4 regions of the Thalassospira sp. ABL2_045 genome follow, and region 1 is predicted to be linked to each of the others. Evidence: riboswitches for the same ligand, from Rfam matches in the RefSeq annotation. Region 1 holds a riboswitch; each other region holds the start of a gene.
What was found. A riboswitch is a leader RNA that binds a small molecule or an ion and turns the genes downstream of it on or off. The one in region 1 is predicted to bind cobalamin.
Positions count from the first base shown of each region.

Region 2: another riboswitch for cobalamin. It lies ahead of ACXAIA_RS16105 (ABC transporter substrate-binding protein); the one in region 1 lies ahead of ACXAIA_RS10810 (ribonucleoside-diphosphate reductase subunit alpha).
Region 3: another riboswitch for cobalamin. It lies ahead of cobU (bifunctional adenosylcobinamide kinase/adenosylcobinamide-phosphate guanylyltransferase); the one in region 1 lies ahead of ACXAIA_RS10810 (ribonucleoside-diphosphate reductase subunit alpha).
Region 4: another riboswitch for cobalamin. It lies ahead of ACXAIA_RS03385 (methylmalonyl-CoA mutase family protein); the one in region 1 lies ahead of ACXAIA_RS10810 (ribonucleoside-diphosphate reductase subunit alpha).

Region 1 is NZ_JBSWYV010000006.1:108,090-116,182, reverse strand. It holds gene ACXAIA_RS10810 (ribonucleoside-diphosphate reductase subunit alpha) at 1-1,179, opposite strand, end outside; cobalamin riboswitch at 1,287-1,515, opposite strand; gene ACXAIA_RS10805 (PhoH family protein) at 1,695-2,450, opposite strand; gene arsJ (organoarsenical effux MFS transporter ArsJ) at 2,790-4,016, opposite strand; gene ACXAIA_RS10795 (ArsJ-associated glyceraldehyde-3-phosphate dehydrogenase) at 4,022-5,047, opposite strand; gene arsB (ACR3 family arsenite efflux transporter) at 5,060-6,100, opposite strand; gene ACXAIA_RS10785 (arsenate reductase ArsC) at 6,127-6,639, opposite strand; gene ACXAIA_RS10780 (ArsR/SmtB family transcription factor) at 6,672-7,004, opposite strand; gene ACXAIA_RS10775 (ArsR/SmtB family transcription factor) at 7,165-7,488, shown strand; gene ACXAIA_RS10770 (permease) at 7,539-8,093, shown strand, end outside.
Region 2 is NZ_JBSWYV010000012.1:29,843-37,935, reverse strand. It holds gene xseA (exodeoxyribonuclease VII large subunit) at 1-465, opposite strand, end outside; gene purD (phosphoribosylamine--glycine ligase) at 582-1,865, shown strand; gene ACXAIA_RS16115 (ABC transporter ATP-binding protein) at 1,900-2,700, opposite strand; gene ACXAIA_RS16110 (FecCD family ABC transporter permease) at 2,697-3,731, opposite strand; gene ACXAIA_RS16105 (ABC transporter substrate-binding protein) at 3,728-4,750, opposite strand; cobalamin riboswitch at 4,985-5,185, opposite strand; gene ACXAIA_RS16100 (OpgD/OpgG family glucan biosynthesis protein) at 5,330-6,931, shown strand; gene ACXAIA_RS16095 (AraC family transcriptional regulator) at 6,970-7,896, opposite strand; gene ACXAIA_RS16090 (SDR family oxidoreductase) at 8,066-8,093, shown strand, end outside.
Region 3 is NZ_JBSWYV010000001.1:167,796-175,888, forward strand. It holds gene cobN (cobaltochelatase subunit CobN) at 1-2,780, opposite strand, end outside; gene cobW (cobalamin biosynthesis protein CobW) at 2,880-3,920, opposite strand; gene cobU (bifunctional adenosylcobinamide kinase/adenosylcobinamide-phosphate guanylyltransferase) at 3,965-4,504, opposite strand; cobalamin riboswitch at 4,563-4,753, opposite strand; gene ACXAIA_RS00790 (hypothetical protein) at 5,274-5,948, shown strand; gene ACXAIA_RS00795 (histidine phosphatase family protein) at 5,959-6,561, opposite strand; gene cobS (adenosylcobinamide-GDP ribazoletransferase) at 6,594-7,418, opposite strand; gene cobT (nicotinate-nucleotide--dimethylbenzimidazole phosphoribosyltransferase) at 7,613-8,093, shown strand, end outside.
Region 4 is NZ_JBSWYV010000001.1:735,149-743,241, reverse strand. It holds gene ACXAIA_RS03405 (two-component system sensor histidine kinase NtrB) at 1-1,249, shown strand, start outside; gene ACXAIA_RS03400 (YnfA family protein) at 1,255-1,575, opposite strand; gene ACXAIA_RS03395 (asparaginase) at 1,601-2,620, opposite strand; gene ACXAIA_RS03390 (response regulator) at 2,786-3,208, opposite strand; cobalamin riboswitch at 3,495-3,674, shown strand; gene ACXAIA_RS03385 (methylmalonyl-CoA mutase family protein) at 3,810-5,858, shown strand; gene scpA (methylmalonyl-CoA mutase) at 5,861-8,014, shown strand; gene meaB (methylmalonyl Co-A mutase-associated GTPase MeaB) at 8,082-8,093, shown strand, end outside.

The sequences.
Region 1 (8,093 bases):
GCCGGAATATTTTGCCAGCAGGGCGTTATCCTTGACCGACTTGAAGATGCCATCAAGGTCATCAGGCACGGTTGTCAGAAAGCAGGAAGACAACTGCGGACAGCAGGTGCCAGCGTTAAACAGCGTTGGGGTCGATGCCATGAAGACAAAGGTCGAAAGCTGATCATAGAACTCGATCGCCTTGGCTTCGCGGTCGATCTCGCGGATGGCAAGCCCCATGGCAACCCGCATGAAGAAGGCCTGCGGCAATTCAAAGCGCGATCCTTTGACATGCAGGAAGTAACGATCATAAAGCGTCTGAAGACCCAAGTACTGGAAATTCAGATCGCGTTCCGGCTTGATCGCAGCCGAGATCTTCTTGAGATCAAATTTGGCAAGCTCACCATCAATCAGTCCGGCCTCGATCCCGACCTTGAGGGCGGCGGGGAAATAGGTGGCGTAACGTTCGCTCATTTCGGCCTGGGTGGCCTGTTCCGGGCGGCCCGATACAAAACTCAGTGCTTCGGCGCGCAGTTTATCAAGCAGAAGTCGCGCACTGACAAAGGCATAGTTCGGTTCACGTTCAACAAGGGTTCTGGCCGCCATGATCGGGGCCAACGCCAGCTCATCCGTGGTCACACCGTCATAAAGGTTGCGGCGCGTTTCCTCAAAAATCGGGTCGCTGCTGACCCCTTCAAGCGCGCCGCAGGCCTCTGAAATCACGGTGGTCAGGCGGTCGAAATCAAGCGGTGCCTTGCTGCCGTCTGGCTGGGTTACGTTGATCAGCGGGGCATCGGGCTTTTTCTTTTTCTTGCGTGTTTCAAGTTTGGCGCGCTCCCGGGCGCGGTCTTCGCGATACAGCACATAGGCACGTGCGACCTTGTGGTGCTCGCTGCGCATCAGGGCGAGTTCGACCTGATCCTGAATGTCTTCGATCTGAAGGGTATGGCCCGGTGCAACACGGCGTAAAAGGGTGGCGGTTACCTGTTCGGCGAGTGCATCGACAATGTCATGGACGCGATGCGATCCGGATGCGGTTTCGCCCTCTGCGGCAAGGAATGCCTTGGTCAGTGCTGCCTTGATCTTGGCAGGGTCAAAATTGGTCACCGAGCCATTGCGACGAATGACTTGGAATTCGGTTTGCGATTGTGGTGATGGATTGGAAACGGCTGGCCGTTCCATTTCGACAGTTGCTGACATCGTTAGCCCCAATTTTTTGGGGGCAAAGGCCAAACGGAGGTATGCAGGGATGGATGGCAACAAATTGCCAGATCGCAAGCACTCCACCGGGACACCCCGCCCGTGAATGTTAACTCATGCTCACGGCAGGTCTCCTGGCTTGCGGGTCAATGCGTCTTTCAACCTTCCCGAAACCCCGAAGGGTTTCAGTGGTTATTTTGCGAAAGACACTCTCCGCTTACAGTTGCGGGGGCAGCTCCGGATTTGTTTGAAAAAGGCTCAAACGCACCGAATTCCCTCTTAGCCTTCGCACCAACTCTGTGGTCGACGCGAAGGACCGTGATGTCTAGATATTGGGTCCGGTCTGCACTTTTCGTCAATATATATGTTTTCTTGACAGGATTTCCCGTTTTACGCGATTTGGCGCGAAGCCAAGAATTTCTGCCAAACATCTCTGTTGGCAAAAAAAGTGGCGGGTCCCGAAAGACCCGCCTTTTTCTTCTTTGGTTTGCTGTGTCGGAATTCGATATCGGAGGTTACAGAACGGTAAGCATGCTTGCGACCAATGGATGGCGGACAATGTCCTTGTCGCGCAACTGGACACAGGCGACATCATCAACATTTTCAAGCCGTTCGGACATTTCCGAAAGACCCGACATTTCCGGCAAAAGGTCGGTCTGGTCCGGATCGCCGGTCAGGATCATGGTTGAATTCCAGCCAAGCCGGGTGACCAGCATCTTGAGCTGCCCGTATGTGCAGTTCTGTGCTTCATCGATCACGACAAAGGCGTTGTTAAGTGTGCGACCGCGCATATAGCCGATCGGTGCAATTTCGATCGTGCCATCGGAAATATAAGTCTTAAGGCGCTTGGCCCCCAGACGGTCATTGAGCGCATCATAAAGCGGGCGCAGATACGGGGCCATTTTGGCTTCGACATCGCCGGGCAGAAAGCCGATATTCTCCCCGGCTTCGACCGCCGGCCGCGCCAGAACGATGCGAGCGATATCGCCGTTATCAAGGGCCTCGACAGCTTTTGATACCGCGATATAGGTCTTGCCGGTCCCGGCCGGGCCAAGGGCCATCACCAGATTGAAGTTGTCGATGGCCTCCATCAGGGCTGCCTGGTTCTCGCTTTTCGGGCGGATGTTGCGGCGGTAGCTTTGATCGCGTTGTCCTTTCTGCTCTGTCTCGCCAAGTGGATGCCAGTCGGCATTCTTTTCATCAAACAGCTCATGAACGTTGGTAGTAGTCTGTTGCGGACGGTTACGACGACGTGCTGCGCGCTTACCCATGACGATCACCTCAACAAAGTTGCCAAAAAAGCAAAACGCGCCATTCCGTCATGGAAAGGCGCGCATTCAATTTTCATCTTGCGATGGAAGTGGCGGTAGGAGTTTCCGCCGGTCACAGCATGTTGCATGTGCGATCCGGGGGGCGAAAATTCTCGTTTTAAGACGCTTTTTCGCGGCACTCGGGAACCCCTCCTGCGGTCCAGTTATTGACCGTTGACTGGAATCGTACCCCTATATGCAGTGTCTTGTCACGGGTTTTTGCGCGATTAAATTTTCATGAAACAGGATTGTGAGTCTTTTCAGATGTTTATCCCGCATCTGCGAAGGAAGTTTTTTCAATCAACCCTGCATTGACACATCTGATCGCGATGGCAGGGCGGCACTGATCACCCAGGCAAGCGTCAAAAACGCAATCGATGTCACAAGACAGCCAACCAGCCCGCCATAAAGATACGCCACCCCCGAAAGCACCGTGCCGGTCAATCGCCCGATGGCGTTCGACATATAATAAAACCCGACATTCATCGCGACCTTGTCGCCCTCGGCATAGGCCAGGATCAGATAGGAATGCAGCGATGAATTGATGGCAAAAACCACCCCGAACACCAGCAACCCGCCCAGAACCGCAAGTTCAGGCGCGATATCGCGCGTGATGGCGGCGGCAATCATTGCGGACACCGCAATCAGGGCCGAAATCCAGATTTGCGCTGTCCGGCCATCCGGCTCGCGGGTTTTTGCCCGCAACATCTTGGGCGCGATGGCCTGGATAAAGCCATAGCCGATGACCCAAAGCGCCATGTAGCTGCCAACTTCGATATGGCTCCAGCCAAGCTCGGACGCCAGAAACACCGGCAACCCGACAACAAACCAGATATCGCGCGATCCGAATAAAAACAGCCGGGCCGCCGACAGGACATTGATCTTGCGATCGCGTGAAAACACATCGCGGAATTTCGGCTTCATTGCGTCTGCCGGGCCCGCCATCGCAGAACCGAGCGAGATGGCAACTGCCGTAAGTGTCAGCGCAAGACCCGCCGCCATCGCCAGAAGCGCTCCGGAAAACCCAAGCCAGGATAAAAGCGCACCGCCCATGAAAAAGCCGATGCCCTTAAGCGCGTTCTTCGATCCGGTCAGAAGTGCCACCCAACGGAAAAGCGCGCCTTCGGCGTCAGCCGGGACCAGAACCTTGATCGCCGACTTGCTCGACATCTTGGTCAGGTCCTTGGCCACACCCGATGCCGCCTGAAGCCCCATGACATAGGCGACCGAAATGGCGGGCAGCCAGTCCGGATTGGTAAATGATAGCGCGGTCAGGGATGCTATTTGCAATGCAAGTCCGGCAAACAGTGTAAAGCGCAATCCACGCGTCTGCGCCAGCCACCCGCCAACCAGATTGGTGACGATCCCGGCCACTTCATACAGGATAAACAGAAGAGCGATTTCAAACGCCGAATAGCCCAGCGCATGAAAGTGCAACAGCACCAGCATACGCAGCGCCCCATCGGTCAGTGTAAAGCCCCAATAGGCCCCGGTGACCAGCGCATAGTTGCGGATTGCGGCGGACATTTGCCCTAGTTCCCCAAAAGATGTTGCGCGACTTTGACGGTCAAATCCGCCATGCGGCAGACATATCCCCACTCATTGTCATACCAGGCCAGAATTTTGACCTGTCTTTTGTCAATCACGATGGTCGATCCCGCATCAATGATCGAAGACCGGCTGTCATTCAGGTAATCGGCACTGACCAGCGGGCGGTCCTCATAGCCCAGAATCCCCGAAAGATAAGTTTCCGAGGCCTCGCGCATCAGGCGATTGACGGTCTCGGTGTCGGTATCCTCCGCAACCTCAAACACGCAATCGGTCAGCGACGCATTAAGCAACGGCACCCGCACGGCAATGCCGTTCAGCTTGCCCTTGAGTTCCGGGTAAATCATCGTGATCGCGGTCGCCGATCCGGTGCTGGTCGGGATCAGTGATTGCAGACACGACCGCGCCCGCCGCAAATCCTTGTGCGGCAGATCGACAATCGTCTGGGTGTTGGTTACATCATGAATGGTGGTTATCGATCCATGCACTATGCCAAGTTTCTCGTGCATGACTTTAACCACCGGCGCAAGGCAGTTGGTTGTGCAACTGGCTGCAGTCAAAAGATGGTGGCGGGCCGGATCATAGAGATCGTCATTCACACCATAAACGATGTTCAGGGCACCTTCTTTGACCGGGGCCGCAACGATCACCTTTTTCACGCCCTGATCGAAATAAGGCTGAAGCGCTTCGGGGGATTTGAATTTACCGGTGCATTCAAGAACGATGTCACAGCCAAGCCCGGCCCAGCTTGTTTCGCCGGGAAGGACATTTTCGCTAAAGCTTAGCTTGTGGGTGCGATCAATCACAACCTGCCCATCGACGCAATCAACATGATTGCTCCAACGTCCATGAACGGAATCAAATTCCAGCAAGTGGGCCGCAGTTACAGCCCCGCCCTTGATCTCGTTAATATGAACAAATTCAAGGTTCGGGTGTCCCCAACCGGCGCGCAGAACCAGACGCCCCATGCGGCCAAAACCATTAATGCCAACGCGAATTTTCCGGCTCATCTCAGGACTCCGTTACTCTGCAGTATTTGCAACATTTGAAGGGCTAAACCAGCCACGCGTACGATTGGCGATGGCAACAAGTGACAGCATCACCGGCACTTCGACCAGCACACCGACCACGGTGGCAAGGGCCGCACCCGATGAAAATCCAAACAGCCCGATGGCGGTTGCCACGGCCAGTTCAAAGAAGTTCGAGGCCCCGATCATCGAAGACGGGGCCGCGATTTTATGCTCCACGCCCAGCACCTTGTTGGCGACATAGGCAATGGCGGCAATGAAATAGGTCTGCAAAATGATCGGCACGGCCAGAAGGGCAATGATCATCGGCTGGGCAGTGATCTGTTGTCCCTGAAAGGCAAACAGCAAAACCAGCGTGCTGAGCAGTGCAATCATCGAAACGGGTTTGAGCTTGGCATCAAAATCATGGAATGCCGCAACCCCGCCTTTCATCAGGCGGCTTCGGATGATCTGACCGGCAATCACCGGAATGACGATAAAGGCCACCACCGAAATGGTCAGCGTTTCCCACGGAATGGTGATCGCTGAAATACCCAGCAACAGGGCGACAATCGGCGCAAAGGCAAAGATCATGATCGTGTCATTAAGTGCCACCTGGGTGAGGGTGAAATTCGCATCCCCCTTGGTCAGATGCGACCAGACAAACACCATCGCCGTGCACGGTGCCGCACCCAAAAGGATCAGACCGGCAATATAGCTTTCAATCTGTGCCTCGGGCAGGAGCGGGCGAAACAAAAAGCCGATAAACAACCAGCCAAGGGCGGCCATGGTGAACGGTTTGATCAACCAGTTGACCCCAAGCGTCACTCCAATCCCGCGCCATTGGCGGCCGACTTCATGAAGCGCGCCAAAATCGACCTTCATCAACATCGGCACAATCATCAACCAGATCAGAACCGTGACCGGCAGATTGATCTCATAGGCGGTCAGATTGCCAATCGCCTGAAACAGGTCGGGGAACAATTCGCCAAGGACAATGCCGACCACAATGCTTGCGGCCACCCAGATGGTCAGAAAACGTTCGAACAAGTTCATTGGGGCTGATCCACTATTGGTGTCGCTCATGCGTCCTCGCTGCTCGAGATTTTCCCGATCTTGTCGAGTTCATTTTGAAGTGACAGCCGGTCGAGAGACTTGAACGGGAGGCTGGTGAAGATCGAAATCCGGTTGCGCAACATGCGATAGGTTTCAGCAAATGCTAGGCGTTTTTCTGCTTCGCTGCCTTCGGCCCCTGCTGGATCGGGCACACCCCAATGGGCGGTCATTGGCGAGCCGGGAAAAATTGGGCAGTCTTCATTTGCCGTGGCGTCACAAACCGTAAAGACGAAATCAAATTTGATTTCATCCTGACCCGCATAGGTTTCCATGTCTTTGGAGGAAAACTTCGCCATATCATGACCCAGGCTTTCCAGAAGTTCGCGAGCGTAGGGATGTATTTCACCGCGCGGGTGTGAGCCAGCACTATAGCCAAAGAAATGATCATGACCTTCTTTTTTCAAGATGGCTTCGGCCATGATGCTTCTTGCCGAATTGGCGCGGCACAGGAAAAGCACGTTGTAGGTACCACCAGACATGGCGATTTATCCTCTGCAAAAGGCGTTGTGAACTAACAGCAGTCGTCATTTGATGGCCGAACAATTCCGCAAAGTTCCGGGCGGCCATGGCAGCAGTCATCGGCAAGGAACCCCAGAAGATCGCGCATCGCGTCGGGGACAATCCGGTAAATGATCGACCGGCCTTCGCGTGTGTTGGTGATCAGTCCGGCCTGACTGAGTGTCGTCAGATGCGATGACATGGTGTTGTGCGGGATCGACAGCTGCCGGGCCAGTTCGCCCGCGGCAATCCCATCATTCCCCGCCCGGACCAGCAACCGGAAGGCCGCCAGTCTGTGTTCCTGTGCCAGGGCGCCAAGGGCGCTGATTGCGTGTTTTGTTTCCATATGTCGGGAAATATCGACATATTGGTATTTTGGCAAGTGACATTTGTATTTCAGTCGGTGCAATTGTTGCCTCGAACGTCAAAAGACAATTGATATCAATGTGGTAACGGTGTTGAAAAAAATACATTTAAATAACTAGAAATATAGTTATAATTGTTGCATGAGTGAGAAAACCATTACACTGGCCTTTGCCGCCCTGGGTCATGAAGCCCGTTTGAAAATTTATCGCCTGCTCGTCAAGGCAGGCGACGACGGCCTTAATATTGGCGATATCGGACGGCTGCTTGGCCTGCCGGCCTCAACGCTTTCCCATCATTTGGGCACGTTGGTTCAGGCCGGGCTGGTCAAACAGGAAAAGCTGGGGCGTGAAACCCGCAATCGCGCGGATTTCGACGTGATGCGTGATCTTGTAGGCTTCATCACCGATGAATGCTGCAGTGGTGTTGATCTTGATGTCGTGCGGGAACCAGAAACCGCCTGCTAGGTCAGGTCATTTTTTTGGATGAATACAACTAGTTTTCTAGGGATATGGAAATGAGTGCCCTGACAATTCAATTGCGCCGCTTTGGGACATCTGCCCGGCAAATCGATCGGGTTTTGCTGGCGGCCTGTGCCATCCTGGTTGCGATCCTGATCTTTGACGCGCCGCAATTTGTCCCGAGTGTGCTGTTTACTGCAGGCTCATTTGTCGAAACCGCACCGTTTCTTGTCCTCTCGATCGGGATTGCCGCCTATGCCACGGCAACTGGCGCCGATAACCTGATTTCACGCGCTTTTGCCGGGCGACCGGTCCGGATGGTCTTTACCGCCGCGGCATTTGGGGCGTTGTCGCCCTTTTGCTCTTGCGGTGTGATCCCGCTGATCGCGGCCCTGCTTTCCATGGGGGTTCCTTTGGCCCCGGTGATGGCGTTTTGGCTGGCAAGTCCGGTGATTGATCCGGCAATGTTTGTTTTAACTGCCGGTACCCTGGGGACTGATTTTGCCGTGATCAAAATGATCTCGGCCATTGCCCTTGGTCTGATGGGGGGCTTCGTCACCATGTGGTTGGGCGCGCGCGGTTTTCTGTCTGATCCGCTGCGCGACGGCGTT
Region 2 (8,093 bases), on a different contig from region 1:
ATCAGGCAGGAACGGGATCGGCTTTTTGCGTTCCGGCTCAAACAAACCTTCCGCGGCGAGTTTCTTTTTGCGTTCTTCCAGAAGCTTTAAAAGCGCGCCTTCGCCCGCCACTTCCATCGTCTCGATGACGATCTGGTATTTCGACCGACCGGGGAATGTCGTTAGTCGTCCGGTGACGATGACTTCCATGCCGTCTTCGGGCACAAGGCCAAGCTTGCCCGCCTGCCCGCGCCAGCACACGCCATCCAGCACCGCCTTGTCGTCCTTGAGTGCAAGATACAGATGCCCGCTGGCAGCACGCTTGAACCCGGAAATTTCGCCGCGCACCCGGACAAAGGAAAAGGCATCCTCGACTGTGCGTTTCAGCGCGTTTGACAGGTCGGAAACCGAAAATTCGGGCGTATTTCCCGATTTTGCAGGCGTTTCGGGAACCGGGGCGTAAGGGTCGAACAAATCTTGCGTCATCAAGGGTACTTTATGCTAAAAGCCCGCATGAAATGCAGGGCGTGGCGTACTTGGCAACAAGCCTAGTTCATCACGCTTGGACCATCAAGCAATCGGACAAGTCGAAGGATAAAGTCATGAAGGTTCTGGTCGTTGGCGGCGGCGGACGTGAACACGCACTGTGCTGGGCGATTGCGCGCAGCCCGCGCATCTCCAAACTGTGGTGCGCACCGGGCAATGCCGGCATTGCGGATTCGGCCGAATGCGTTGCGATTTCAGATAGCGACATTGATGGTCTGGTGAAATTTTCCAAGGACAACGCGGTTGATCTGGTCGTTGTCGGCCCGGAAGCGCCGCTGGTTGCGGGTCTTGTCGATGCGCTTGATGCCGAGGGCATCAAATCCTTTGGCTGTTCCAAGGCCGCAGCCCAGCTTGAAGGCTCCAAAGGCTTCATGAAGGACATGGTGGCAAAGTTCGGCGTGCCAACTGCGGCGTATGGCCGTTTTACCGAGCCCAAGGACGCCAAGGCCTTTGTCGAAAAACAGGGTGCGCCGATTGTGGTCAAGACCGATGGTCTGGCGGCTGGCAAGGGTGTCACCATTTGTATGACAAATGACGAAGCCTTTGCTGCCATTGACGAATGCATGGTGGGCGGCAAGTTTGGCGATGCCGGTGCAGAAATCGTGATCGAGGAATTCCTCAAAGGTGAGGAAGCCTCATTTTTTGCTGTTTGCGATGGTGAAAACGTCATTCCGCTGGTCGCAGCCCAGGATCACAAGGCTGTTGGCGAAGGCGATACCGGCCCCAATACGGGCGGCATGGGCGCCTATTCCCCGGCCCCGGTCTTTACCGATGCAGTCGAAGCCAAGGTCATGGATCAGATCATCATTCCGACCGTCAAGGGCATGGCAAATGAAGGTCATCCGTTCAAGGGCGTGCTGTTTGCCGGTCTGATGATTGATGATGCCGGCAATCCGAAACTGATCGAATACAACATCCGTTTCGGCGATCCGGAATGTCAGGTCCTGATGACCCGTCTGAAATCCGACGTGCTTGATATCCTCGATGGTGCCGCGACCGGCACACTCAACAACGTCAAACCCGAATGGCACAACGAAACCGCCATGATCGTCGTCATGGCCGCCAAGGGCTATCCGGGGTCTTATGAAAAAGGTACCGAGATCAAGAACGTCCCGGCGGCAGATGCCATGAACAAGGTCAAGGTCCTGCATGCTGGCACCAAAATGGATGGCGACAAGCTGGTCGCGACCGGTGGCCGCGTTCTTGGCGTGACCGCACGTGGTGCGACGGTGACCGAAACCCAGAGACGCGCCTATGAGGCGGTTGATGCGATTGACTGGCAAGGTGGTTTCTGTCGCCGCGATATCGGCTGGCGCGCGGTTGCCCGCGAACAGATATAATCGGATTAAACATCCGAAACCAAGAAAGGCCGGTTTACGCAACCCGGCCTTTCTTGATTTCAACATCCATCTCGCCACCGACCCGATATCGGATGTGACAACGACCATCGCTTTCGATTTCGATATCGGCCTCGACACCAAACACATCTCGCAAATTCTTGCGGGTCAAAATCTCGCGCGGCGTTCCGATTGCGATCAGCTGTCCCCCATCCATCATCGCGATCCGATCACAAAACAGCGCTGCATGGTTCAGGTCATGCAGAGCAGCCACCACAGTCACCGGCAAATCATGCACCAGCTCCAAAAGCCCAAGCTGATGACGGATATCAAGATGGTTGGTCGGCTCATCCAGAAACAGGTAATCAGGTTGCTGTGCCAGTGCACGGGCGATATGAACCCGTTGCTTTTCCCCACCGGACAATGTGTGCCATATGCGGTCCGCCATATTGGCCATCGCAACCCGTTCAAGCGCGTTGGCAACGATATCATCATCGCCCCCGGACCAAGGCGAGAGCAGACTGAGATAGGGTGTCCGCCCAAGCGAAACAGCTTCGCGCACGGTGATGCGATCAATGGTATCGGCCTGCTGTTCGACAAATCCGATCCGGCGCGCCAGATTGCGACGCCCAACCTTGCCCATTGCTTGGTCGTCAAGCAGCGCCATGCCATCAGATGGCGGGCGGATACCGGCCAAAACCGACATCATGCTGGTTTTACCCGATCCATTCGGGCCGATGACGCCAAGGAATTCGCCCGGCTCAACGCGCAAGCTGACATCCCGCACGATCTTTTTGAAACCGACCGACCAGTCGACATTGCGAAGTTCCAAGGTCATCGCAAGACCCTTCCGTGACAGAGAATAAGCGCGAAGGCCGGCGCACCGACAAGGGCCGTAATCACCCCGATTGGCAGAACCTGCCCCGGCACAATCACCCGGGAAATCACATCCGCCCCGACAAGGAAAAGTGCGCCGATCAATGCGGACAAGGGCAACAAAAGCCCATGACGATTGGCAACGAAGAAACGCGCCGCATGCGGAATAACCAGCCCGACAAACCCGATGGATCCGACAATACTGACCATCACCGCCGTCATCAGCGCCGAAACCCCAATCAGGATGACGTAAACACGACGCACCGGCACACCAAGTGATGCGGCTGAGTCCCGACCGAAGGTAAAGGCATCAAGTGCGCGCGCATGCCAAAGACAGACCAGCAATCCAACAATGGCGATCGGCAGGGCAAGTGACGCATCCGGCCAGCGCACACCACTTAGATTACCCAAAAGCCAGAACATGATGCCGCGAGCTTCCTCGGCACTCGCGGACTTTGTGACGATAAACGACGTCAGGGCATTAAAAAGCTGCGCACCGGCAATACCCGCCAAAATGATCGCACCGGTGCCGCGTCCTGCCTGCAACGCCAGCAGCGAGACAAAGGCAAACGCCACGACAGAGCCGATAAACGCGCCCTCCGACATGCCAAACATGCCAGCCCCGATACCGAGCATCGCAACACTGACCGCCCCCGTTGACGCCCCGGCAGAAATACCAAGCAAATAGGGATCGGCAAGCGCATTACGTAAAAGTGCCTGCAGGACTGCGCCGGACAGGGCCAATGCCGCCCCGCAGGACGCAGCAACCACCGCCCGGCTCAGGCGATAGTTCCAGACAATACCGGAATCAATCGGATCAATCGCGTAACCGGCACCCCACACATGATTGGCGATGGTATCCATCACCGTACGGATCGGGATGGATGTTTCCCCCACCGACGCGGCAAAGGCGAGCGCGAGGCCAAGCAACACCAGCGCAGCAAAAGCTGCGCTGGTGCGACGTCCGACGATTGAAGATAGCAGGACCGTCAATTGATTTGGCTCTGGCGCAGATCGACAATCGCCTTGGCCATCAATTCAATACCATCGATGGTACGGATCGTCGGATTCATCGACATTGCGTCAATCACCACAATCCGGTCATTGCGAACCGCATCCATCTGACTGGTCACCGGATCGGATTTGAGAAACTTCATTTTCAGCTCCCAGTCATCAGCCGGGAAACGGCGACGTTCCATTTTGCCGATTGCGATAATGTCCGGATTGGCGCGCGCAATAGTTTCCCAACCGACTTTCGGCCATTCATCGTCACTGTCGATGACATTTCTGACATTCAGGATATTGGCGATATAACCCGGTGCACCTTTTTGCCCGGCAACATAGGGATCAACATCAATCTCGGCGCTTGAGAACCAGAAAAGGGCGCTGATACCGCTACCATCGATGCTTTCGACACTGGCCCGCGCCGCCTGTTCACGGGCGCGCAGGTCTGCAACAAGCTTTTCACCGCGATCTTCAACGTCAAAGATCAGGGCCATTTCGCTGATCGTCTGATAGATCAGATCCATCGAAAACGCATCAAGGCGCGTACCATCCCCACCCGTGCTGTTATCCTTGCCGACACAATCGGCCGGTGCGGTATAAACCGGAATGGACAGCTCATTGAACTGCGCGACCGTGCCGACCGCACCGTTCGGGCCGACATGCCACTGATACTGGTTGGTGACAAGATCTGGTTTCTGACCAACAACACTTTCAAAGCTGGGATCATTATCGGCCAGGCGCTTCACCTTGGCATTGGCTTCGCGGTATTTCTCTGCCACCGGATTAAACCACACAGCGGTTCCGACAACCTTGTCAGCCAATCCCAACCGATACAGGATTTCGGTATTGCTTTGGCCAAGCGAAACAACGCGTTCCGGTGCCTTTTCAAAAGTCACGCTGCGCCCGCAATTCTCAAGCGTCAGCGGATAATCGGTTGCTTGAGCGCCCACACTCATGAATGCCAATCCAGCAGCAATCACCCCGACTGCCAGACCCTGTTTGTTCATTGTAATCACGTCATTGTCCTCTCACGGAGGCAGATCGAAACCCTTTTTATGGAATGGAACCAACCCGCCTCATAAATGTTATGTTATAACATAACATCACAGTTGCTCTCGTCAAGGGACTGGCTAGCGTGCTGAAAAATGGCGGGAAATGTTCGGGATTAAACGCAGATAGAATGAGCTCCAACCTGCGGATAACGCGACATGTACCGACATCCTCCGGGGCACCCCGCCCGGTCCGTCGTGCTTATGTCGGCAGGTCTCCTGGCTCACGGGTCACTGCATTTTCTGGCCTTCCCGGGCATTACCCAGTGGCTAAATCAGAAAATGCTCACCGCCTACAGTTGCGGGGGCAGCTTCGGTCAATGATCTGGCAAGACCAGACCACATCGAATTCCCTTTATCCGAATTTCGGATACCGACAAGAAATTGATTTCACACAAATAACACTGTTCGTCAAGCGCCGCGCGTCCGTGTCAGGTCAGCGTATCGTCACCTTGAATTTGCCATCATTCGTCCCGATTACCTCCACACTGCCCGGTATGCTTTGCCGAGTAACGCAATCATCGGAACATGGTGAAAATGACGACTTCCGTGGAACGCAGACGCTTTTTGAAATCCATCGCCGCCGCTGGCCTGATCCTGCCGGGAATGTCGCTTTATAGCCATGCGATGGCCGAGGTCTCCGGTCTTGATCTGGGCAATGCGCAAAGCTTTGATTTTGCCAGCCTGATCGAACGCGCCAAGGTAATGGCGACCGAGCCCTATGAAGCACCTGTTGCCCCGAACCCGGAAATTGTCGGCAAGATCGATTACGATACCCATGGCAAGCTGCATTACAAACGCGATCATTCGCCGTTTTCTGACGGATCGGGCACCTATCCGCTGACCTTCTTCCATCTGGGTATGTATTTCGCCAAACCGGTGCATATGTATCTTTTAGAAAACGGGCAGGCGCGCGAGGTGATCTATAAGCCCGATTACTTTGACATGCCTGAAGACAGCATTGCCCACCAACTGCCCGCCAATAGCGGCTTTGCCGGTTTCCGCCTGCATGAAAATCAGGCGCGTGATGATTGGAAAACCCAGGACTGGGCGGCGTTTCTTGGCGCTTCGTATTTCCGCGCCATTGGTGATGAAGGCCAATATGGCCTGTCGGCACGCGGGATCGCGGTCAATACTGCGTCCAACACCCCCGAAGAATTCCCCGATTTCCGACAGTTCTTTATCGAACCGGCCAAGAACCCCGAAGACCCGGTGACGGTCTATGCCCTGCTGGATGGGCCGAGCATCACGGGTGCCTATAAATTCCTGCTTTATCGCGGCGAAGGGGTCACCATGGATGTTGAAAAGCATCTGTTTGTGCGAAAAGACATCGAACGGCTGGGCATCGCGCCGCTAACCAGCATGTTCTGGTATTCCGAACAGAACAAATCATTCCGCTTTGACTGGCGCCCGGAAGTGCATGACAGCGACGGGTTGGAGCTCTGGACCGGTGGCGGCGAGCGCATCTGGCGACAGCTCAATAACCCGGAAACCATTCGCGCATCGGCCTTTGGCGACCATAACCCGCGTGGCTTTGGCCTGATGCAGCGAGATCGCGATGTAAATAACTATCTGGATGGCGTGCGCTATCACCGCCGCCCGAGCCTGTGGGTCGAACCGAAAGGTGAATGGAATGACGGCGCGGTACAGCTGATCGAAATCCCGACCGACGATGAAATCCACGATAACATTGCCGCCTTCTGGGTGCCCAATGGCGAAGCCAAGGCAGGCAACAGCTATCAGTTCAAATACCGCCTGCATTGGCAGGCCCACAATCCTTTCCCGGTCAAGGAACTCGCACGCGCCACCGCCACCCGCATGGGCCGTGGCGGAGAGCCCGGCACCAACCGCCCGAAAGACGAGATCAAGTTTTCCGTCGAGTTCGAAGGCGAGGTTTTGGGAACCCTTGCCTATGGCGAATTCCCGGAAGTGGTTGTGACATCCTCACGCGGCGAGATTGTCCGTACGAAGATCGAACCGATCATGGATACGCGTATCTGGCGCGCGGCCTTTGACCTTAAAGCTTCTGGCACCGATCCGGTTGACCTTCGGATGTATCTGAAGCGCGGCGATAGCCCGCTCAGTGAAACCTGGATGTTCCAGCACTTGCCGGCACTGGGTAATCAGCAACAGGGTTAACCCAGCCACCACGACAACGCATATTTGATCCCCGGCAATCAGATTTGGCTGCCGGGGATATTTCCGTGTGCGCCCGGATGTCGCGACTGCCCCAGAATGGCGGTGATATCGCGCATCGGTGGGGCGCCAAACATGCGGGAATATTCGCGACTGAATTGCGATGTGCTTTCATACCCCACCGCATAGGCCGCACTTGCCGCATCCTTCATCTCGGCCAGCATGATCTGACGTGCCATCGTCAGGCGCAGGCGCTTTTGGTACTGAAGCGGGCTCATTGCCGTGACCTGCTTGAAATGATGATGGAAGGAAGACGGGCTCATATTGGCATGGTTTGCCAGCTCCTCGACCAGAAGCGGCTTAGTAAAGTTATCCTTCATCAATCGCAGGACGGATGAAATGCGCTGCATGGTGCTACCCCCCATTGCCAGACGCGCGATTTCGATCCCTTTGCCGGTGCGCAGCAAACGATAATGCACTTCGCGGATCAACATCGGCAACATGACCTGCCTCTCATCAGGCCGATCCAGCAATTCGACGACGCGAAGGACGGAGTCCATAAGTTCCTGCGACGTTTCCTCGACAAAAAGCCCGCGGCTGCTTTCACCATCCATACCCAGATCAAGGCCCATATCCGTCACCAGATCACCAAGGGTCTTGGCATCAAGATCCAGCGACAAACTGCGATAGGGCGTATCGGTGCTGGCCACCGTCACATGGCCGACAATCGGCAAGTCTACCGACGCCGCCAGGAGTTGGCCGCGCTGATATCGAAACATCTCATCGCCAAGGGTGACTTCCTTGACGCCCGAGATAATCAGGCACAGGCAAGGCCGGTAAATCGTCGGCACCTTGAGGGACGGACCGGTTGAACGATACAGCGACACCGGATCAATCGAAGTTTTGGCCGTGCCATCCGGATCGCAGTATTTGTCAATCAGCGCACACAGTCTTTGATAGTTTTCCATCCAGAATCCCTTGGTTTTCCTTCCATGGAATATACACCCGTGGGCGAGCGGGAAAAGCACAGACATCGCCACTTGGAGGAATAGGCAATCGGTTTCGAGTTCTGTGTATTTCGAAATCCCACTTTAGACGACAGGTTAAGCGCCGTGACGCAAACACACGGAGGATGTCATGTCGAACCAGATCAATTACGTCGAAA
Region 3 (8,093 bases), on a different contig from region 1:
GCCTGTGCGATATCATCACCACCCGTGCGCATATTGCTGGTCCCCCAGACCGACAGGCCCAATGCATTGGGCCATTCACCGTGATCCTGCACATGGCGTTCCAGCAACAACTCGGCCGATTTCCAGCCCAACTGCCAGGCCGCCGGGGTTGGCACGGTGCGGGTATCGACCGAATAGAAATTGCGCCCGGTCGGCAACACATCCGGACGGCCACGGGTCGGCGCACCGGATGGGCCAGGTTCAACAAACTTGCCAGCAAGACCACGCAGAAGGCCTTCGATCTCGGCCGGGCCACAGCCGGTTACTGCGGGGCGGATATTTGTTTCGATATCAGAAATAACGTCACATACCGCCGACCAAGCCGGATTGGCCTTCACCGTGCCGTTCACCAGATCGCGTGCCAAAAGCTCAATCCGCTCCACGGTATCGCCGGTGGTGCGCCACGGCCCGATATCCCCCGCATCGTAGGCGGCCAGCACATCAGGCTTGGCACCCGGCCAGAATTCGGCAAAGGCACAATCAAGTGGATCAAAGGCCGGATCAGACAGAATATCCTTGGCAATCGCGCGATGCAGGGACGCCTTGGGACCGGTTTCCAACCCTCGCGGCAAACGGGCGAGGGCGACGAGAAGATCGGTCAGAAGGTCATCCTCCGGGGCCTTGCCATAAATATGCAGGCCATCACGGATCTGCAGTTCCTTGAGCTCGCACAGATAGTTATCAAGCTTCGCTAGCGCGCTTTCTTCGTCTTCGCCCGCTTCGATGCCGCAATCACGATCAAGTCCGATGCGGATCGCAAGTTCAAGGATGTCGCGTTTCAGGATCGCAAGGCGGCGGGGATCAACCGCAGCGGCATCATAATATTCATCGACCAGCGCTTCCAGATCCTTGAGCGGGCCGTAACTTTCTGCGCGCGTCAAAGGCGGGGTCAGATGATCAAGGATGACAGCCTGCGCACGGCGCTTGGCCTGTGTGCCTTCGCCCGGATCATTGACGATAAACGGATAGAAATGCGGCGTCGGACCAAAGACGGCCTCCGGAAAGCAGTCTTCGGACAGCGCCAGTGACTTGCCCGGCAGCCATTCCATATTGCCGTGCTTGCCAAAATGAATAATGGCATCGACGCCAAACACATGGCGCAGCCAGATATAAAAGGCGAAATAGTTGTGCGGCGGCACCAGGTCGGGCGAGTGATAGCTTTCAAGCGGATCGATGTTATACCCGCGCGCGGGCTGCAACCCAACCACCACATTGCCGAGCGGCAAGATCGAAAGGGCAAAGGCGTCCTGACCTGCCAGATAGAATGGATCCCTTGTCGGGTCGCCCCAGGCCTCAAACACCTGATCGCGGATGGATTGCGGCAGGGCATCAAACGCCTTTTGATAGTCCGTCCGGGACAAGGTCACGCGGATTTCACGGGTCGCAAGCGATTTGAAATCGTTGGTCGGCCCGGCCTTGATCGCCGCAATCAGGGCATCACCATCCGCAGGCAGATCATCAAGCGCGTATCCCTCGCCCTGCATGGCACGCAGCGTTTCGATCATGCCAGCCGGGGTATCAAGCCCCACACCATTGCCAAGCCGGGCATCCTTGTTGGGATAGTTCGCCATGACCATCGCAACCTTGCGCGCACTGCTGTCGGTTCTGCGCAAACGCACCCAGTTAGCAGCAAGTTCGGCGGTAAAGGCCACGCGATCGCGCACCGGGATGTATTTCACCAGATCAATCTGGGTCAGGTCATCCTTGCCCGCCGACCCCTTGAATGACACGGCACGTGACAGGATACGACCATCGACCTCGGGCAGGGCGACATTCATCGCGATGTCGCGCGCGGCCAAGCCATTGACGCCATCGCGCCAGGCTTCCTCGCCACCGCCGGACAACACCACCTGAAAGACCGGTGCATCGACCGCATCAAACGGCCCGCCTTTTCGTTCTGATCCCGGAACAGATATGGCAAAGCCGGTGGTATTAAGGATCAAATCCGCACTGGTTTCGGCCAGCCAATCCTCGACCAATGCGGCGGCCACCGGATCCTTGAGGCTGGCGACAAAAATCGGCAATGGATTCAGGCCGTTGGCGCAAAGTTCCTCAACCAGCGCGTCAATGACATCCAGATTGGCGGCCTGCACCAGCGAACGATAAAAGACAATTGGTGTAACCGGTTGATTCTTCACCCAGTTCGCCGTGATGTCATCAAGACTTGCCTGTGCCTTTCCCGGCCAATAGCCACCGGCCTTAACCAGCGGGGCGGCGGGTGACCAGTTCCAATTCACGTTTGAATTCAGGTTTTCATATATAAGGCGCAGTAAATTCTCGGAATTTTGTGGTCCGCCTTCGATCAGGTAGCGCCAGATATTCTGGTATTCACGCCCCTTGATGGTCGAAAGCAACAACAGCTCCGCATCAGGTTGATCATCACCGGGCAACAGGACCAAGGGAATGTCTTTGGCGCGCACAAGGGCAACCAGTTGTTCGATGCCATAATCCCAATAGCCACGCCCGCCCAGGATGCGCACGATGATGAATTTGGCATCAGAAAGCACATCCTCGATATAAAGATCGACCGACATGTTGTGGCCAAGCTGCAGCAAGCTTGCCAAACGCAAGGATGGTGTTGCATCCCCGAACGCCTCGACCAGACGGCCCTGTGCCCCGGCAAGACAGGCCAGCTCAGACTCGGCCGCAGACAGGATCACCACATCGCCGGGTTGCTGTCCAAGGTCGACGGCCTCACTGCCGTCGGTGACCATTCCGGGCTGGGCTGCCAATAGGTGCATTTGGGGATCCGTATCCTTGCGTCGTCAGGTCGAAAAAGGTGCCGAGACCGGATGCATTTTACAGCCGGTCTCAGGCAGGTTTCATCAGATCAAACAGGATCAGGCAGCCTTGATGGCAGCCACGATCGCATCGCGATCCAGGCCATGCAGACCAATCACCACCAGTTCCGACCGGCGCGTTTCCCCATCCGCCCACGGGCGGTCGAAATAGCGCTGGAAACGTTCACCAACACCCTGAACCACATGACGCATCGGTTTGCCCGGCACATCAAGGAACCCCTTGATCCGCAGGACATCGAACTGGCGCACAACATCAATCAGACGCTTTTCAAGGCTGGCCGGATCGCTGATCGCATCAAGGGCGACAACAAAGCTGTCGAAATCGTCATGGTCATGTTCGTGACCATCGTCATGATGGCTGGGCCGGCTATCAAGATCGTCTTCAGCTGCGGCACCAAGGCCCAGCAGGATCGCGTTTTCAACCCGTGAATGGTCGGTGGCGATGATCTTGACCGACGGCTTTTGAAGCTCCGCCCGGATATCGGCTTCGACCTTGCTGCGTTCGGCATCGCTCAGAAGGTCGGTTTTGTTCAGAACCACCATGTCCGCACAGTGAAGCTGCTCTTCAAACAGTTCTTCAAGCGGGCTTTCATGATCAAGATTGTCATCGGCTTCGCGCTGGGCCTGCACCGCATGATGATCATGGGCAAACAAGCCATCGCGCAGGGCGGCGCCATCAAGCACAGCCACCACACCATCGACTGTGACGCGCGAGCGGACTTCGGGCCAGTTAAACGCCTTTACCAGCGGTTTTGGCAGGGCGAGGCCAGATGTTTCGATAACGATATGGTCTGGTGGCGTATCACGATCAATCAGGTTCTGGATGGTTGGCAGGAAGTCATCGGCCACCGTGCAGCAGATGCAGCCATTGGCCAGTTCGACCACATCATCCTCTTCGCAGCCTTCGATGCCACAACCGTTGATGATGCCTCGATCAACACCGAGATCGCCAAATTCGTTAATGATCAGCGCAATGCGTTTGCCATCGGCATTTTCCAGCATGTTGCGGATCATGGTTGTTTTGCCAGCCCCCAGAAAACCGGTAATCACGGTTGCCGGGATTTTGCCCAATTGTGCCATTTCTGAAATCCTTAAAAATCAATTCTTTGAGTTGCTATATGTTGCTATTTGACCTGCATCGGAATGCCGGCCACCACAAGGGTGACCTTGTCTGCCAGCTCCGCGATGCGTTGATGCAGGCGCCCGGCATGATCACGAAAACTGCGCGCCATTGCATTTTCCGGCACGATGCCAAAGCCGACCTCGTTTGAAACAAAAAGGACCGGAACGATAAGTGTTGGCACCAGTTCACACAGTGCTGAGATCTCGGCATCAATGTCGCGATCTTCAAGCATCAGATTGGTCAGCCACAGGGTCAGGCAATCGACCAGAACCGGCTTACCGCCCGCGACGTTACAGGTCTGCAAAGCTGCACAAAGCGCAAGCGGTTCTTCGACAGTCTGCCAAAGATCGCCGCGCGATTGTTTGTGAAGATCGATGCGGTTGGCCATTTCATCATCCCAGGCTCGCCCGGTTGCGATATAGGTTCCCCCGCCCGCCTGATTGATGATGTTTTCGGCAAACCGGCTTTTGCCGGAGCGCGCCCCGCCAAGGATCAGATGCGTCCCGCCAAGGGGTGCAGAGGGGGGTAAAGTCTGGGTCATCCCGTTTATTCCTCGCCATGGCCTCCCACCGAGGCCCGATTGCGTCGCCACCATCAAAAGAATAGTGACACCTTCGGCAGGTTTCCTGGCTGCGGGCATGAAAGCGATCCGCCTTCCCGGTTGCCCGGTGGCTGGTCTGGCGCCATCGCGCCGACCCGGATCTCCCAACCCGATACAGTTGCGGGGGCAGCATCGGCCTTGCACCGATTTCCCATCACCGAACGGTGCGCCGAACCTATCAGGTTTGCCAAAAATGCCAAAGGTCATTCTGGGGACTTAACCCTTCGTTGCGCACACACCCTAATCGGAAGGTCAGTATTTGTAAGAATTGTCTGCTTGAGAGGTCATACCATTTCAGCCAACATCAAAACCGTTGCGCTGGAACTAGGGTCAGGACCTATTAATTTGATTTGAATGGCAGACGTTATATTTGCGAAATCCAAGGAAAAGCCTGCCGGGCGGGTTGGTATCCCGCACGAGGGATTTGACGCTGGAGTTTGCAAATATAACGTCTGTCCTTCGGATTAATCGGATTTGCACGGGCTAATTTGTCGTAAAACCTTGAAAGATAAATATCTTCCTGCAGTTTTACTCCGCGTATCCGCGCAAATCTGTTTAACCATTCAAACCAAATTAATAGGTCCTCACCCTAAAGACGGAAAAATCCGCAATCTGGCGAAAACCCGGGATTGAAAAGCACAAAACCCGGCTGGCAGCAGAAAAATCTGCGCCGAAACTCTTGGGGTAAACTGGAAGTTTGCAAGAACACATGGCTATACGCTCTCACCTATCGAAAATCCGACAGTTGAATGCGCCAACCTGGACCACTTCCTCTCGCAAGGACATGTGGCTGGGTTTGCTTGGTCGTTTGAACAGCCCGAACCCGTCCTTTCAGGACTTTCTTGAGGAATACGCCAACGAGGGCGAAGTCACGCTGGCACGGCGCGATGTCCGGGAAATCTTTGCAAAGGATGCCTCAAAGGGCGTGATCGCGACCATCATCTGGTCCCATGAACGGGGCATTCGGGTGAATGCGCTATCGCTGCTTGTACGCGACATGCCGACCCTTGTGACCCTGATGTCGATTGCCGATTTCGGGCAGGAAGAACTGAACGAACTGCTTTCACAGCCAGGCATTTCTGTTCCGACCGCAAGCAAGATGCTGTCGGCCTGTGGCAAAACCTATTGCGGCATGCCGGCCGCCATCATTGACGACACCATCATTCAGGTGATCGAAAGCGCGTCCTTTGCCGGCGACTTTCCGAATGTCGCCAAGCTCCGCGCAAAATCACGCAGTCGGCCGGTACCATACTATCAGGCCTATCTGCGGGATGTTTTCGATATTTGCGAAAAACATGACCTGAGCCCGGACATGGTGGACCGCTATCTGGCCGAACATGCCCTTGATGACATGGCATCAGACGTCGAACTGGCTTCTGCGTAACACGGCTTGGTTAAAATCGCTGATTAACGGCTGTCACGCGCCAACCGGGTTCTTCGACCTCGTCGATATATTCGAGTGTGGTCAAACCCAGCGTATCGACATGAAACGCCAGTGCCGCTTCAAGCGACAGGCCAAGTGCGTTGGCCAAAACCGCACGCACCGTACCGCCATGAAGAACAGCGACAATATCACGCCCGGCGAACGCATCGTTCAATCGTCCGAATACGGGCCCAACGCGCCCGACAACATCGGCGAAACTTTCACCCTTCGGGGGGTGCTGACGGGCAAAGTCCGTCCAGAAGCGTGTTGTTTCGCCCTTGGGCAAATCATTCCAGTTTTGCAGTTCCCAATCACCGAAATGCTGTTCGGCAAAACCACTTTCGCCCTGTGGGGCGACGTCGATATCCATGAAACTCTGCAGGCTTCGGGCCGTATCATGGGTCCGCGACAGGTGGCTGGTTACCCAAACCGCATCCCTTGGCAACTGCCCGGCAAGGGATGAGAGCGCCTTTTGATCCGTCAGATCAGCGGGCATATCGCTTTGGCCATAAACCAGTCGTTCGGGGTTTTTGACCGGGGCATGACGCACCAGCCACCAGCGTGTTGTTCTCATTGACTTCGTTATCCTTCGTATTCAGCCCACCATCAAATGACAGCGATAAAGGCAATCGCGACAAAAAGCTCGCTTACCAATTGGGTGGCGCCCAACACATCCCCTGTTTGACCGCCGATCTGCCATTTCGCCACCACCGCGACAAGACCAACAGCCAGAACCGCGCCCGCCAGAACCGCGATGGTCGCAATCAAGCCCGCCAAAACGAATGACAGGATGGCTGCGATAAGCACCGCAAGGCACGCCATCACCGGTTTTGGTGATCCCGCACCTTTGCCCAAACCATTGTCGCGCGCCGGCGGCAAAACATGCATCACAGCCGGCATGGCTGCGCGTGATGTTATGGCCATGACCAGAAACAGGATCGCTGCCTGTCCACTGTCACCGGCAGCAGATAACAGAACGATGCGCAGCCCAAAACACAGGATCACGGCAACGACGCCATAAGTCCCAATATGGCTGTCGCGCATGATTTCGAGTTTGCGCGCGCGTTCAAACCCGCCGCCAAACCCGTCCGCACAGTCGGCCATGCCATCTTCATGCATAGAGCCCGTCAAAAGCACCATACCTGCCAAGGCGATGATTGCGAAAATCAGGAGGTTGTCGGTCAATTGATAGACCAGCATTGCCGGCAGCATCGCAAACCCGGCCAGCAACAAGCCGACCAGCGGCCAGGACCATACCGATCTTGCGATCAATTCGGGGCGAAAGTCATGAATGCCGGTAACTGGCACCCGGCTCAGCAACGCCAGCGCCCGCCAAAAATCAGAAATAGGAGATGTCTTGATCGCGGCATCAGATCCTTTGCCAATATCCGCATCCGGGCCATTGCTGGCCTTCGAATCTGCGCTTTGCAAATTTGTTTCGTTTTGGTTATGATCTTTGGACACCATAAATTTCCGATTTTCAAACTGGCAATCTGTTGCGCCCGGGCCTAGTTTGGGCTGACTTCCTGAACCGCTTTAAACAATTGGTTTCCGAGCCTAATCCTTACCATCGCGGAAGCCAAGCGGAACACATCAAGCACCGATGCCGCCAGCCGGAGACCCACATGTTCAACCCGAAACATCCGCCGCAAAATCTTGCGGAAATTCGTGCCCTTCTCGCCGAACTTCCCGATGTCGACCAAGACGCGCAGGCCGCCGTTGCCGCGCGTGAACCGACATTGACCAAGCCTGCCGGGTCGCTGGGTCGGCTTGAGGATTTCAGCAAGTGGCTGGCCGGTTGGCAGGCCACTTCACGCCCGCGCATGTCACGCCCGCGCGTCACGGTCTTTGCTGGCAGTCATGGTGTGGTCGCCCAGGGCGTTTCGGCTTTCCCGGCCAGTGTGAACCAGCAGATGGTGGAAAACTTCATCAATGGCGGGGCGGCAATCAACCAGATTTGCAAATCGGTCGATGCGGAACTGCGCGTGATGGAAGTCGCCCTTGAAATACCGACCAACGATTTCGCCACCGAGCCGGCAATGGATGACGAAGGCTGTGCTGAGGCGATGGCCTTTGGCATGAGCGCGATTGAAAAGGGGCTGGATC
Region 4 (8,093 bases), on a different contig from region 1:
AACCACACAACGGCTCAAGACCATTCTTGATAGCGTTGTTGAAGGCATCCTGATTGTGGATGCGACCGGCATGATCCAGGATTTCAACAAATCGGCTGCTGAAATCCTGCGCGCCACAGGCGATGAATTACTGGGGACATCGGTCGATGTCATGTTCATTGATCGCAAGGCCACCGTGCGCCACAAGCTTCTGAACCGCTGCATCAATATCAGCAGTGGCGTTCTGAAATATGACTATACGGAAACCATGTCCCAGCGCCTTGATGGCGACAGTTTTCCGATGGAAATTATCGTAAGCCCGGCAAATTTCAGCTCGGAAATGAGTTATCTGTATATTTTCCGGGATATCACGCGACGCAAGACCGCCGAAGAAGCCCAGAAAAAGCTTGAGGAAGACCTGCGTGAGGCGCTGAAGCTCGAAGCAATCGGGCATCTGGCAGGTGGTATCGCCCATGAGATCAATACGCCCAGCCAATATATCCGCGACAATCTGAAGTTCCTAAATGACAGCTACGGGTCGCTGTCGCGCATGCTGGGGCTGGCATTGCAGACACTTTGGAAAAACCGCGCCCATCTGCCACCCAACACGTTTGAGGATTTCGCCCGCCAGATGCGCGATTCCGATCTGGAATTCCTGCTTGAGGAAATCCCGCACGCCACCCAGCAGTCGCTTGATGGCATCAATCAGGTGGCGCGCATCGTGCTGTCGATGAAGGAGTTTTCCCATCCCGGCGGGGAAGAAAAAACCACCACCGATATCAACCGGGTTCTGTCAAACGTGATCGTGATTTCGCGCAATGAATGGAAACACAATGCCGACATCACCGAAAAGTTCGATCCGGAAATTCCGCATATTCCGTGCCATATCAACGAGGTCAATCAGGTCTTCCTCAATCTGATCGTCAATGCAGCACAAGCCATTCAGGCCGCCGGGCGCAAACCCGATGAAGGCCATATCACGGTCAAGACGATGTCCCTTGATGACAGCATATTGATTTCGATTTCCGATAACGGCACCGGCATTGCCAAGGAAGACCGGTCAAAGGTCTTCAACCCGTTCTTTACCACCAAGGAAGTCGGCAAGGGCACGGGACAGGGATTGTCGATCACCCATGATATCGTCACCGTGCGTCATGGCGGGCGGATCTGGCTTGAAACCGAGGTCGGCAAGGGCACCACGTTCCATGTGCTGCTGCCCGCCGAAGACCGCACCGGCAACAAGCCCGACGAAAAAGCCGAGAAAGCCTGATCACACTAGCGCGGGGCAAATAGGATGATGCCCGCCCCCAGAAGGCACACCAGCAAGCCGGTGACATCCCAGCGATCGGGCATGCTGCGTTCGACCACCCACATCCAGAAGATCGAGGCGGTGATATAAACCCCGCCATAGGCGGCATAGGCCCGCCCGGCAAAGTCGGCCTCAACCCGGGTCAGAAGCCAGGCAAAGATAATAAGCGAGACCACACCGGGCACGACCCAAAGGATCGATTTCCCAGATCGCAGCCAGGCCCAGAAGGCAAAACATCCGGCAATTTCGGCAATGGCCGCAAAAATATAGGCCGCAATGCTTTGCATTCGTTCCCCGTTTGGTGATTGGCCATCAGAAGGCCGGGCGTAAGTCCCCGGCATAATTGCCCGCCCAGTTGGTCAGAACCGGGGTCAGATGGTTTTTAAGCACCTCCGCCCGGGCATCGTCGATCACGCCATGTTTGCGCAAGATCGCGCCCATCGCAACCTCTGCCCCGCGCTGAGTGCCATCATCAATCTTGAGCGCGACACCAAGCCCCTGTTTGGGGAAGGCTGCACAATAAACGCCCTCTGCCCCGACCTTGACCAGCGCGTCCTCGCCGCATTCTTCCATAATCGCACTGCAGAACCGGCCGGTCCCCGCCACCATGAACGGCGCTTTGGCGCAGCCCGTGCGGATGCGTTTGATAGCATCACTGCGCGTTTCGGAAAGTTCCGATGGATCGGCCATGCGCGCCATGGCAAGGCCAAGATCACGCAGGCGCATGCCGATCACCGGAATGCCGCAGCCATCAATACCGCGCGGGGAGGCGGACAAATCACAATCACCCATGTCTTCGAGCACCTTGATCAGGCGCTGCTGCACCGGGTGCTGCTCTTCAATGTAACCGACGGGATCTTCGCCAAGATGCTGCGCAGTGGTCAGGAACCCGGCATGCTTGCCCGAGCAGTTATTATGCGCCTTGGTCAGTTTGACATGATCAGACGCCTGCTTGATCGCGGCATTAAGGCTCAGCGAGTAATGCGCTGCGCATTCCAGCGCATCAACCGACAGTCCGATTTGTTCCAGCCATGTGGCGACCGTATTTGCATGCTCTTCCTCGCCATTATGCGAGGAGCAGGCAAGTGCGATGTGTTTGTCTTCAACACCAAAGGCATCGGCTGCACCGCTTTCAATCAGCGGAATCGCCAAAAGCGGCTTGATGGCGGAGCGCGGATACATCAGCGTATCAATATCGCCGCCCTCATCAATCACCGTGCCATCTGCTTTTATCACCACATACCGGCCACGGTGAAAACTTTCGACCATGGTGCCGCGGGTGGCTTCAACGAGAATCGGATTGGCAGCAGGTGACGCTGGAGAATGGGGCATTGCGGGGCGCTCCGGGACTGGATGGACGTGGTAGCGGGGTATGAACCCCGATCATGCTATGCCCGAAATATGGGAATGAAGGCAAGCAAGACCAGCCTTTCACCCATATAAAAAACGCCCTGCCAAGGCAGAGCGTTGATCATTGCAATATCATGATTTAAGCGCTTAGCAGGCGCTCATGGAATTGCCGAGAACCCGGTTGAGCTGTTCGAGAACGACTTTCGGGCTGGCATCCTTGCTGATGAAATCAGCAGCCCCCAGCGCGTCGGCCTGTGCGCGGGTATCGGCGTCATAGTGGGCCGAGAAGAAGAAGACCGGCACATTGTCGCTGTTGGGATAACGGCGGCGGATTTCGCAGAAAGCTTCAAAGCCGCTCATGCCCGGCATTTCGATATCCAGAATGATGGCATTCGGACACATGCCGTCAAGCTGATCGATCAGATCATCGGCACAATCAAAACCGGCCACGTCATATCCGGCCCGGCGCAGCACGGTTTCAAGGGCTGCCTTGGCGCTGGGACTGTCGTCGGCGAACGCAACAAGTCCATCAGGACAAAATTGCGACGGCATGGCGCTGAGCGCGTTCATGGATGGCGATACTCCGAGAATTGGGACAAGTCCAAACTGACAGATGAAAATGTCAAATTGGTTAAACACGCCAAATTTTTGCCACGCAATGTTCTGTCTTCACCCCGATCTTGCACCTGTTCCGCGAAAGTATCAGGCCGTTATGAACCACACCCGCCAGAGCCGAAACCGCGACTGATCCGACAAAACCCCAATGTTTCCGGTGATATAACGTTACGGAAACCTGATTTTTCGGGTGGCATATCCGCCTAAATAGGTATTTCCATGCCTATTTACGGAATTAGGAGCAGGTGCTATAAACCGCCATGTCGCGAATGTGACCGGAAAACATGGTCGGGAATCCGGTGCGGGCCTGCGTTAAAGCAGTGTGGCCAAACCCGGAACTGCCCCCGCAACTGTAAGCGCAAAGGCCCTTTTTGCAGGCATTTGCACGAGTCAGAATACCGATGGTGTTTTCTTGGTATGAATGGGCCGGGCGGGGTGTACCGGGTACTGGGAATCCGTAGTAGAATAGAATTTGGCAACGTTCCGTGCCCAACGCCATATGGAGACCCCATATGGAGTCGCATCAAGGCCGGGATGAACCAAGCCGGGAGAAACCATGTCCGACCCGCTAAAGCTCGCATCCGAATTTCCATCTGCTGACTACGCCAGTTGGCGCAAGCTTGCCGAGGACGCCCTTAAAGGCGCGCCGTTCGAAAAGAAGCTTGTCACCAATACGCTAGATGGTTTTTCCGTTCAGCCGATCTATACCGCCGATGATCAGGATGACGCGACCCGGCTGATCCATGAAGTTCTCAATGCCACGGTCGAGCCGCGCGAAACCGTTACCGGGTGGGACATCCGCCAGCTTCATACCCATCCCGATCCCAAGGCGACCAACGCCGCGATCCTTGAAGATCTTGAAAACGGTGCCACATCGATCACGCTGAAACTTGATGCCGCTGCCTGCGCCGGGCGCGAAATCAGTTCTGCCGAAGTCGGCGTGGACGGGGTCGCCATTCATTGTCTGGCCGATCTCGATGCCGCCCTTGATGATGTATACACCAACCTTGCCACCATCGGCCTTGATGGCGGTGCCGCCGGCGTTCCGGCCGCAGCCCTTTTGGCAGCACATATTGCAAATACCGATGGTGCGGATGAAGCCGCCCCGGCCTTTAACATCGATCCGATCGGAACCCTGGCCACGACCGGCACCCTGCCCTGTGGCGCCAAGGAAGCGGTTGATCACGCGGCAAGCGTTGCAGTTGAGCTGATTGATCTGTTCCCGCTGGCGGCTGCGATTTCGGTCAATGGTGCCCCTTATTATAATGCTGGTGCCACCGATGGTCAGGAACTGGCCTGCCTGTTGGCAAGCGGGGTGACATATTTGCGTGCCCTGACCGATGCCGGAATGGCGGTCGATCAGGCCGCGGGCGCGATGGTGTTTAACGCCGCCATCGGCACGGACTTTTTTGCCGGAATTGCCAAGCTTCGTGCCCTACGCATGATGTGGAGCCGCGTTCTTTCGGCATCGGGTGCCGAGGATGCGACGATCACAATCAATGCGGTTTCCACCGAAATGGCAATGACCAAGGTTGATCCGTGGGTCAATATGCTGCGCACCACAGTCACAAGCTTTGCTGCCGGTCTTGGCGGTGCGGATAGTGTGACCTGCCTGCCCTATGATCATCTGATTGGCCTGCCCGATGGCTTTGCGCGCCGTATTGCGCGTAACACGCAGTTGATCTTGCAGGAAGAAAGCAATGTGCACCGGGTGATTGATCCGGCAGGAGGATCGTGGTTTATCGAAAACCTGACCAAGGAACTGGCAAAGACCGCCTGGTCGAAATTCCAGTCGCTTGAATCGTCGGGTGGCATCCTGAGTGCGCTTGCCAATGGCAGCCTGAAGACCGAGATCGAGACTGTCTGGAACGCACGTGAAAAACGCCTTGCCACCCGTCGTGATCCGCTGACCGGTGTTTCGGAATTCCCCAATATCTCTGAAGCCCAGGTCGCGTGTGAAGCCCCCGATCTTGAGGCGATCATTGCCGATGCCAAGGCCCGCCAGACCAAGTTTGACGGCACCGTCGGCAAAAGCCTTTCGGCCATGATCGAGGCGGCGCGTGCCGGGGCCACCATCGGACACATGTTTACCGATCTTTATGGCACCAGTGCCGCGACCCGTATCGGCGCACTGCCCGAGCACCGTCTTTCGGAAAGTTATGAAGCACTTCGCAAACGCGCAGATGGCCACAAGGCAAAGACCGGCGCCTTCCCGCAGGTCTTCCTGGCCAATCTTGGCAAGGTCGCCCAGCACACCGCACGCGCGACCTTTGCACGCAACTTCTTTGAAGCCGGCGGGATCGAAGCCATCACCAATAACGGCTTTGAGATGGCCGATGCGCTTGCATCCGCCTTTGCCGATAGCGGGACCAAGATCGCCGTGATTTGCGGATCGGACCCACAGTATGCCGACATGGCAGCCGACGTTGCCAAGGCACTTAAGGCCAAAGGAGCCAGCCTCGTTTACCTTGCCGGACATCCCGGCGATGCGAGGTCCGAATACGAGGCCGCCGGCATTGATGAATTTGTCTTTGTCGGGGCCGATGTCCTTGGCATTTGTGGCACCGCACTTGATCATCTTCTTGGCAAACAGGGGGAGAAATAACCATGACCCGCATTCCTGATTTCTCCGATCTTCCGCTGTTTGATGGCGCGTCCGCCGGTGCGAAAGACCCGTTTGAAAGCACGCCCTGGACCACGCCAGAAGGGATTGATGTCAAATCATCCTATGGCCCCAAGGATCTGGACGGGATTGATCATTTAAACACCATGCCGGGCATGCCGCCGTTTTTGCGCGGTCCTTATCCGACCATGTATGTGCAGCGTCCCTGGACGATCCGCCAATATGCCGGTTTCTCGACGGCTGAGGAATCCAACGCGTTTTATCGCCGTAACCTTGCCGCCGGGCAAAAGGGCCTTTCGATTGCCTTCGACCTGGCCACCCACCGTGGCTATGACAGTGATCATCCGCGCGTTGCTGGTGATGTCGGCATGGCCGGTGTGGCGATTGACAGCATCTATGACATGCGAACCCTTTTTGATGGCATCCCGCTTGATCAGATGTCGGTTTCCATGACCATGAATGGTGCGGTTCTGCCAGTGATGGCGCTCTATATCGCAGCGGCCGAAGAACAGGGTGTGAAGCACGAACAGCTTTCTGGCACCATTCAGAATGACATTCTGAAAGAATTCATGGTGCGCAACACCTATATCTATCCCCCAAAACCATCGATGCGCATCATTTCGGACATCTTTGCATTTACCTCGCAAAACATGCCGAAATTCAACTCGATCTCGATTTCCGGCTATCACATGCAGGAAGCCGGTGCGACGGCCGATCTTGAGCTGGCCTATACGCTGGCCGATGGCATCGAATATGCCCGTGCCGGTCAGGCGGCGGGTCTTCCGATTGATAAATTTGCGCCGCGTCTGTCGTTCTTCTGGGCGATTGGCATGAACTTCTTCATGGAAATCGCCAAGATGCGGGCGGCCCGCATGATCTGGGCCAAACTGATCAAACAGTTCGATCCGCAAAACCCCAAGTCACTCTCGCTGCGCACCCACAGCCAGACATCGGGCTGGTCGCTGACAGCCCAGGACGTGTTTAACAACGTCATCCGTACCTGCGTTGAAGCCATGGCATCGACCCAAGGCCATACCCAGTCGCTGCATACCAATGCACTGGATGAGGCATTGGCCCTGCCGACCGATTTCTCGGCCCGGATTGCCCGTAATACCCAACTGTTCCTGCAACAGGAAAGCGGCACCACCAACGTTATCGATCCGTGGGGTGGCTCATATTATGTCGAACGCCTGACCCGCGATCTGGCGGAAAAGGCATGGGCCCATATCGCCGAGGTCGAAGAACAGGGCGGCATGGCCAAGGCGATTGAAGCCGGCATCCCGAAAATGCGCATTGAAGAAGCCGCTGCCCGCACCCAGGCCCGCATCGATAGCGGCCGTCAGACTTTGGTGGGCGTGAACAAATACCGTGTCACCGATGATCGCCCGGTTGATGTGCTTCAGGTTGATAACGCCGAAGTCCGCCGCCAGCAGATCGCCAAACTTGAACGCCTGCGCGCAGAACGTGACAACGGCGCTGTTGAAAGTGCGCTGACGGCGCTGACCAATGCCGCCGATAGTGGCAATGGCAACCTGCTTGAGCTTGCCGTCGAGGCGGCCCGTGCGAAATGCACGGTTGGCGAGATTTCCGATGCGCTTGAAAAGGTCTATGGCCGTCATCAGGCGGTGATCCGCTCCATCTCGGGCGTTTACAAGACCGAGGTCGGGGCCGATAACGAGGCGCTTGCCAAGGTGGATCGCCTGATCAACGAGTTCGAGACCAATGAAGGCCGCCGTCCGCGTATCCTGATCGCCAAGATGGGTCAGGATGGTCATGACCGTGGTCAGAAGGTCATCGCCACCGCCTTTGCCGATCTGGGCTTTGATGTCGATATCGGCCCGCTGTTCCAGACCCCGGAAGAAGCCGCCAAACAGGCGGTCGAAAACGATGTTCATATCGTGGGTGCCAGTTCGCTTGCGGCCGGTCACCTGACCCTTGTGCCGCAGCTGCGTGCGGAACTCGACAAGCTTGGTCGTGAAGACATCATGATTGTTGCCGGGGGCGTGATCCCGCCGCAGGACTTCGACAAGCTGTTCGAAGCCGGGGCCGAGGCGATCTTCCCGCCCGGAACGGTCATTGCCGAAGCGGCGGGCGACCTGCTAGAAAAGCTTAATCAGTCTGGTGAGGAAGCGGCCTGACGGCCACTTTCCTGCCACGACGTAACGCTTTGCTGGCACAAGACGCGCCACATTCAAGGAACGCCTGGTGAAAGAAACG